Regions from separate parts of the Heyndrickxia sp. FW510-T9 genome, predicted to be linked through region 1. Evidence: riboswitches for the same ligand, from Rfam matches in the RefSeq annotation. Region 1 holds a riboswitch; the other holds the start of a gene.
What was found. A riboswitch is a leader RNA that binds a small molecule or an ion and turns the genes downstream of it on or off. The one in region 1 is predicted to bind FMN.

Region 1 (4,426 bases):
AAAATGTATTAAAAACACCTTTTCTCCTTTCCATGGTAACAGGATTGAAAAGGAAAATAGCTGTTTTATCACCAGACATATACTCATATGGAGCCTTTCAGTGGTTAAATCCAATCAAAAAGTATTCTACTTCATGGAGAAAATATGGCTTTAATGATAAATTTACTGCTAATGAAGTATGTTTTCTTATCAATGAAAAGAAATTACCACCTTTAACCATAGCTTATTTTCCAGATTTAGATCAAAGTGTGCATAAAAATGGAAGGAAAGATATAAAGGGGATACAAAAAGTAGATCAACAATTACAAAAAATCCTCAATCAGTACCCTTCCTGGGATGAAGCTTTGGAAAACAATATATGGATTATTTCAGGTGACAATGGACAAGCATGGATTAGTACTAATAAAAAAGAAGCGTTAATTGACCTTAGAGATCTATTGAAATCGTATCGGATAGTTAAATTAAAAAAGGGGGTAACACCTCAAGACGAAATCATCCTATGTGTGAACGAAAGAATGGTTTTTATATATACATTAAACAATCAAAATGTGCCATTAAAAGATATCGCAAAGATACTGAAAAATGATCATCGGATTGATATTATTTCCATTAAAAATGAAAAATTAGTAACTGTTACATCTGGAATACATGATGGGTATCTTCAATTTCATCCTGAAGGAGATTTTTTCGATAAATATGGGCAATCATGGTTCTTAGAAGGGAATACAGAAATATTAAATCTATCTATTACGAATAAAATCATAAAATATGGAGCTTACCCTGATGCATTAGCAAGATTATACTCCTCTTTTTTCTCACATGAAGGGGACTACCTCATTGCTAGTGCAAAACCTGGACACGAATTTATTGGAGAAGGATCTCCTACTCATATTGGAGGTGCAAGCCATGGCGGTCTGCACATGGAAGATTCGTTAGTGTCTATGATTGTTTGTGGCACTTCTACTGTACCAAAGCACTTACGAATAATTGACTTTAAGGATTGGATTTTGTCAATGGTTCAAGAAAAATAACATACTATACAAAAACCAAAGAGACCTCAGAAGGGCCTCTTTTTATATAAAAATTAAATTGGCGTAGAGTAGGTGAGTCAACTTATACTAAGCCCAACAAATTGCTCCAATAATAATTAGAAGGATAAACAATACGACAATAAGGGCAAATCCCGCCCCCATACCACCAGTAGGGGCTGGATATGCGTATCCTTGATTTCTACAACCACCGCACCACATAAAAGTCACCTCCATTTTATGAGAGAAAATTCACCTATTTATTAATAGCCCATGCCACCGCCATAGCCTCCTCCAAGAAATGCAGCTCCAACTATGATTAGTAGGATAAATAAAACAACAATTAGAGCAAATCCTGCTCCATAACCACCGCCATCAGACATGCCAAAACCTCCTTTATGTTCGGATAAAATAAGGTATGTTGTTTATGAAAAAGTGGAAAGGCATTAAAACTACTTTAGAAAAAACATTCCTAAAAATAATGATACAGTCTAAAAGAACTAACGAAGGGACAAATATTTAAAAATAAATATGCTTAGAAAACCATAGGGGAATAGTATTGTCATTAGTCCGCATAATAAGGTGAAAAGAGTTAAGGAAGTGGAATAGTTGAAGGGAAGAAAAAAATATACCGATAAAGAAGAAATATCCTATACAGATGTATCAACTGTTGAAGCGAGAAAAAACTTCATTCATCCTGAAGATTTACCAGAGGGCTCTTATGGTGCTCCTGGCGGTGCCAATACACCTGTTCAAGGAAAATCTACATCATGGGAAGAAGGACAAAGGTCATACAGTAACTTCAACTATGAATTTAAATCCTTCCATCAGGATCTACCAAGGGAATATCCAGGTGCACATCCTACACATGATGATCCGGATGAAAATCAAGAGCCGCCATATGATGAAAGTAATTAGGCTAGTTTTTTTATAACGAGTGAAAGCAAGGGGAATAGATACTTGCTTTTTTAACTCTTGAGTGATATATTTTTAATCATTATTTAGTGATAAGATTTTGTTACCGTTTAATAAATTTTTATAATGCTAAATAATAGTGGATTTTTGATAACTAAAGGATATTAATAAAACTAAATAGTTCCTTCGGGGTCGGGTGAAATTCCCAACCGGCGGTGATGAAACGAAAGGTTTCTAAGTCCGTGACCCGGTTAACGGTTTGTTAAACGGTGGAGCTGGTGAAAATCCGGCACCGACAGTATAGTCTGGATGGGAGAAGGAAAAAGCTAGGTTTGAACAAGGGATTAGTATACCCTTATTTAACCTCTATTTGAGCTGCCTTTTATTAAAGGACCCTGAATTTTAATTATTCATGGGTCCTTTTTTTATGCTTTAGGAAATTATACTTCAAATTATCACTCGATGAAATTACACTTCAAATTTCACTCATTCGTACACCGATGAGCAAGGCGCCTGCGCATTTGTTCTTTCTAAAGGAGAATTAAAATGAATGATTTTGACTACATGAATTTAGCTTTAACAATAGCAAGTGCAACAACAGGACAAACCTCGCCAAATCCAATGGTAGGAGCGGTTCTTGTTAAGGATAATCAAATTGTTGGATTAGGTACCCATATAAAAGCCGGTGGTCCACATGCGGAGGTTCATGCCATTCAAATGGCAGGAGAAAATGCAAATGGTGCAACACTTTATGTGACACTAGAACCTTGCAGTCATTATGGAAAAACTCCACCTTGTACAGATTTAATCATTCAAACCGGGGTGAAAAAAGTATTCGTTGCAACAGTAGATCCAAATCCGAAAGTTTGTGGAAAAGGTATTCAAAGTATGAAAGACGCAGGTATTGAAGTGGAAGTTGGCATACTTCAGGAAGAAGCAAGTAAGCTGAATAAAGTATTTTTTCATTATGCTAGCTCAAATCTTCCTTATGTAACAGTAAAAACCGCTATCAGTCTTGACGGCAAGATTGCAACGGTAACAGGGGAAAGTAAATGGATTACCAGTGAGGAAGCAAGAGAGGATGTTCATCGGTATCGTCATATGCATGAAGCCATATTAGTCGGCGTTAATACAGTCATAAAGGATAATCCAATGCTGACAACAAGATTAAAAAATGGGGGTAAAAACCCCATCAGGATTATCTTGGATACGACTTTGAGAATACCTTTGGAAGCGAATGTAGTGAAGGATAAATCGTCCAAAACCTATATTATAACTGGACATAAGGTAGACGCTCGAAAAGAGAGAACGATAATTGGGCTAGGAGTAGAAATCATCAAAATGGATCAATCCACCATTTTAATTAATGAAATGCTTAAAGTGTTAGGTGAGCGCGGCATTACCTCCATCTTTGTAGAAGGAGGCGCAAAAGTTCAAGGTAGTTTCCTGAAAGAAAATGCATTTCAAGAAGTAATCACCTACATCGCCCCGAAACTAATAGGCGGAGATCGTGCACCTATTACATTTGGTGGAAATGGGATAGAACAAATCAAGGATGTTCCGCTACTTCGTTTTTCGCAAATTGACAATATCGGAAATGATATAAGAATCATTGCAGTACCAATGGAGGTGACATAATAGCAAATGTTTACAGGGATTATTGAGGAAATAGGGGCGGTTCAAGCAATAAAGCGTACTGATGATTCATTTGTACTGACCATTAGCGCAAGTAAAATAATGAATGATATCCATTTGGGTGATAGTATCGCCATTAATGGAGTGTGCTTAACAGTCACAGACTTTACAGATAAACAGTTTTCAGTTGATGTCATGCCTGAAACTATAAAAGCTACAAGTCTAGCGGCGGTGACTCGTGGATCAAATGTAAATTTAGAAAGGGCTATGGCTGCTGGTGGAAGATTCGGAGGTCATTTTGTTTCTGGGCATGTTGATGGTATAGGAACCATCATGATGAAGAAAAAAGTAAAAAATGCTGTGTACTACGAAATCGAGATGAATAAAGAATTATTAAAATATATCATTCAACGTGGATCTGTTGCTGTAGATGGGACAAGCTTAACGATTTTCGGTATTAGTGAAAATAGCTTTACCCTATCTATTATTCCGCACACCCTTTCTGAAACAGTATTGGGGTCAAAAAATGTAGGAGACATCGTAAATATAGAATGCGATATGCTTGGGAAATATTTGTCCCACTTTTTAAATAATAACCAAACAATTTATACTAAAAAGGATTCCGGGATTACAGCTAAGTTTTTAGAAGATAACGGATTTACATGAGGAGATGCTTTCAATGTTCCATACAATTGAAGAGGCAATAAATGATTTGAAGCAAGGTAAAGTAATCATCGTTTGTGATGATGAAAATAGAGAAAACGAAGGAGATTTTATTGCGATTGCAGAAAAAGCGACGCCAGATATCATTAATTTCATGGTTACATATGGACGTGGTCTAGTTTGTG
Region 2 (4,426 bases), on a different contig from region 1:
TATAATTTTCTCTTCTGTATATAAATCAACAAATGGCTTTATACTAAAATCCGGGTTATTAAATACAACTTCAATAATATGGTCTTGTATCGTACTCTCCTTTAACTTCCTAATTTTCGAAATATCAGCAATAGAATAGTTTTTCAATAAGAGCTTATACGTTTCAAAGGTGGACTTTGTCATTGGAAATGGTTTGTACATATCTCGAAAAATGGAAAATAACAGGGGATAATCTTTCTCTTTTTCTAAAACATTGTCCATTAAATAGTGAAGTAAGTTTAAATAACGATACCAATATTCTGTCGTTTCCATTTTTAGCTTACTAGCAGTCTGTTCAACAGTCTTTCCAATTTGTTTGTATCCTGTTAATCTCAAAACCAAAATTTCTGGTAAGTCTGGTGAATTATCCGAAAAAATACAGTGAAGTTCTTCATAAAGGGCGGTTGCCAATTGGCGCTTCGACTTTTTTTGTGAGATCATAAATTGTTTAACCCATCTTAACAACTCCGCATCACGACTTATGGGAAAGTAATGACGGTTTTCATTAATTAAGTTTGATAATATTTGTACGAAAATCGCTAACCGGTTCCAAAATACAAATGTGTGATCCTGATATTTCATTCCATTCAGAAAAGCAGGAAACGGTTGTTTAGTTAAATACGAATGTAGTTGATATTCCCCCTGATCGGTTAGATAATAGTGATGATCTGAATTTAACCTTAATAATGATTGATTAACAAGCGATTTTAAGCTGGTATCAAAGGAAGTTCTCGTTAAATGGGGAAAAGTATAAAATAAAGACTCAATCTGATAAAGGTATGCGTCTTGAATGGTTTGGCTTGATTTTTTACCGTTTAATAAATGGAACACAGAGTAAACTGTGCGCTCATTTTTAATCTTTTTTAAGGCCCATAGTATTAATACTTCTAAAAAAGTCATAGTTTAACACCTATTGTCTTTTTATGTCTAATTTTAGCATATATCTCAATGTTATTTCATAAATTATGAACAAAATTAGAAGAATTTTCTCTTAGAAAGGCTTTTTATTGAAATGTAGATAATGGAGTCTTAAAATGAGGTGTGGGGAAAAATTTATTTTTACTTATCACTTGTAGTGAAGTGAATAGAGTTGATTTACTAGGAGGTAAAATACGTATGCCTAAATATACGATTGTAGATAAAGATACTTGTATTGCTTGTGGAGCATGTGGGGCAGCTGCACCTGATATTTATGATTATGATGATGAAGGTCTCGCATATGTTATTCTTGATGATAATCAAGGAGTTACTGAAATACCAGAGATTCTAGAGGATGATATGATTGATGCATTTGAAGGTTGTCCAACTGAATCCATTAAAGTCGCCGACGAACCTTTTGATGGTGACCCTTTAAAACATGAATAAAGGCTCTTATCTTATACTTTGTTGTTTTGGATCTCATAATTATTTCTTTCAAATTTAGAATAAGTAATCCTTGTCAGAAAAGATGCCCCGAAACTAAATTAAATAAAGAATTTAGACACCGTATAAAAAGCAACAATCTATACGAAAAAGCCTGAATAAAAACAAGCATGCAGCAAAATTTGCTGCATGCTTGTTTAATATAAATTAATTATTTTACTAGTGAATGTTTTTCTAGCCACTTTTGCATTCTTACAAAGATTAACATGAAAATAATCGTAATTAGCAAACCTTTCACAATATTAAATGGCAATACCCCACTAATTATATATGCTTTAACATCTTGAATGTGATAATTAACTAATGATGCATATGCTGGTAATATTACAAAATAATTTAATATGCTCATTAATAATGCTAAAGAAAAAGTACCGAAAATTAACCCTATGGTCATCCCTTTTTTCGATTTAAATTTTCTATAAATATAATAAGTAGGAAGAACAAATAAAAGTCCAGACATTAAATTTGCTAAATGTCCTATTGGTATACTAGCAGCATCTCCAAAGGTTAAGTAGTCCAATATATTTTTTATTACTTCTACAATAATAGCTGCAAGTGGACCAAATACTACTGCTGCGACTAAAGCGGGTATATCACTAAAGTCAAAAGTTAAAAAAGTGGGTAGTGCAGGTAATGGAAACTTTAGCATCATCAATAAATATGCTAAACTCCCCAGCATTGCAATACTTACAAAAGACTTCAAATTCATTTTTTGCAAAATTCCTCTCTCCTTTTGAGATTCACCTCAGCTTGAAGAAAGGTAGCCGCATGCCGAAATAAAATAACCCCCAAAGATAATTTCTTTGAGGGAGTTTTAAAGGCATCACAAATAGGTATTCAAAATGACATCATTTTGAATACTGGCTAACCTTCATCTTCTCCCATCCAGACTTTACTGTCGGCTTTGGAATCACACCAAATCCTGCCTAATACAGGCTCGCGGGCTTAGAAGCAATTGCTTCATCACCGCCGGTCGGGAATTACACCCAGCCCCGAAGATGAACCATATTATTTTCTTCATCATTATAACTTAAATAAAATCAATTGGGAAGAAATTTATGCTTTACTAGCAAAGAATTTTCTCCTGTGAAAATTATCCAAATGTAAATTATTTTGTTTTAAAGACATTCTCCAATATATTTACCGGTTTCTCATCTAAGCTTAATTCTTGATTTGGATAAATTAAATCTTTATTTTTTATATGGTTTAAATTTACTAACGTATCGACTGATATACTAAATTTTTTTGAGATACTAAAGAGAGTATCCCCTTTTTTAACAATGTATGTATTATTATCCATATTTTTCATATTAATTGTATTATATATTAAGGAGATGCTTTGTTTATTTAAGTCATATGATAATTCTTCAGCCTTATAAAAAGGCATAAGTACGTCTTTTTGTTGTTCATGGATTACTGGCTTCGAAACCTCTGCAATGCCGTATGGATCATGCTGTAATGCAAATACTAGCTGACCAATTTCTCCATTTCCAAATACAATAAACGGATCAATTGCATACTTTTTATCAATCGTCCATTCTCCTTCGTGAATTTCAAAATGAAGATGTGTTCCGGATGCTTCACCTGTGTTACCCATTAATCCAATTTTTTCTCCCTTTTGTACTTGTTCACCTTCCATGACAATTCGTTTTGCTAAATGGGCATAAACTGTTTCAAAACCATTCGCATGATGAATGAACACTACATTACCATAAGATTGTGATAAATATGATTTTACAACTTTGCCTTTATCAGCTGCATAAACCGGGGATCTATATGTGCCTGCTATATCTATTCCCTTATGCTCCCCACCTCTTGAATTAAATACATCAGATATTTCACCCTTTGCAGGAAAGAACCAGCTTTCAGTACTTGTTTTAATATCTATATTAGCAGCATTAACATTTCCGCCCTTTATACATAGAGATACACAAATAGCCATTAACAAATGGATTATGACCTTTTTCATCATCTTCCCCTCCTTGGACTACTCTTGCTTAACCATATGAGCGTCTGTTTCTCATTAGAACATAATGTCAATAATGAGTTTGCTAGAGTAAAATTTAGTGTTTACGGATCAGGAAAATATATTCATGATTAAGTTAAATCTAACCATCTAAGACTGATATTCGGTAAAATTAGAAAAAATAAAAAGAAGCCGTTTTGTCGACTTCTTTTAAAAATGCCATTATTTCACACTTTCTAGATTTGCAGCAATTGGAACATTCACCGGTTTGGAAAAATCAAATCCATTCCACCTATAAGGCTCAAGATTTTTAAATTGAATAGCAGTATACCCAAAGTTTTTTGCTGTAAGTAATATGGCTTCCACCATTTGCATAGAATTTTCTTGCTTTTCTAAATTAATTTTCTTAGCAAATTGAACCGTCGCTATGTCTACATTATCTTTATGTACTGTCACATCTGTATTCTGATCAATAACTGGAAAATGGAAGTCATCAGGCTTCGTCTTCATTTCTTCCAAAGCTGACTGTAGATTTGGATAACTTTCATCTGTAGGCAATAAATACTTTCCACCATCACTAGATTGGTACAAAAAATATGCAGTTTGTGGAGTTTTATTTATTACTTGAGGTATTATTTCTCCTATTTCACCTAAATCTATTGGTTTACCATTTTCATCTGTAAAATCAACCTCTTTTACATCCTGAGATGCAAACGTATATTGAACAATACTGTTCAAATTTAATGTAAACTGTTCAGCTATAGAAGAAATTGTACTTTTCTCAATAATAACATGCACCTTTTTCGAATCATTATCGTACTGAATATCACCGTGTAAAGGAAGATAATTGTTTAAGGACGGTAATTTTTTTGAAAATGCTTCTGCTACTGCCTTAAACTGTGTTATCCAGTCGCTGTCATTTTTAGGAGCGATTACACTCACAGGCACAACAATAGCATCCTCCGTTAGAACACCGTATGTAAATAAATTATTCCCTGC

Region 2: linked by a shared signal. The riboswitch ahead of AC3WJF_RS05900 (ECF transporter S component) and the one ahead of ribD (bifunctional diaminohydroxyphosphoribosylaminopyrimidine deaminase/5-amino-6-(5-phosphoribosylamino)uracil reductase RibD) in region 1 are both predicted to bind FMN.

Annotation. Positions count from the first base shown of each region.
Region 1 is NZ_JBYSWK010000048.1:18,381-22,806, forward strand. Features, by position in the region: gene AC3WJF_RS18640 (alkaline phosphatase family protein) at 1-1,031, shown strand, start outside; gene AC3WJF_RS18645 (YjcZ family sporulation protein) at 1,119-1,250, opposite strand; gene AC3WJF_RS18650 (YjcZ family sporulation protein) at 1,292-1,411, opposite strand; gene AC3WJF_RS18655 (cytosolic protein) at 1,638-1,946, shown strand; FMN riboswitch at 2,122-2,268, shown strand; gene ribD (bifunctional diaminohydroxyphosphoribosylaminopyrimidine deaminase/5-amino-6-(5-phosphoribosylamino)uracil reductase RibD) at 2,490-3,581, shown strand; gene ribE (riboflavin synthase) at 3,588-4,244, shown strand; partial or broken gene ribB (3,4-dihydroxy-2-butanone-4-phosphate synthase) at 4,258-4,426, shown strand, end outside.
Region 2 is NZ_JBYSWK010000007.1:108,416-112,841, reverse strand. Features, by position in the region: gene AC3WJF_RS05910 (YpbB family protein) at 1-939, opposite strand, end outside; gene AC3WJF_RS05905 (ferredoxin) at 1,156-1,404, shown strand; gene AC3WJF_RS05900 (ECF transporter S component) at 1,613-2,179, opposite strand; FMN riboswitch at 2,331-2,465, opposite strand; gene AC3WJF_RS05895 (peptidoglycan DD-metalloendopeptidase family protein) at 2,570-3,430, opposite strand; gene AC3WJF_RS05890 (GerMN domain-containing protein) at 3,650-4,426, opposite strand, start outside.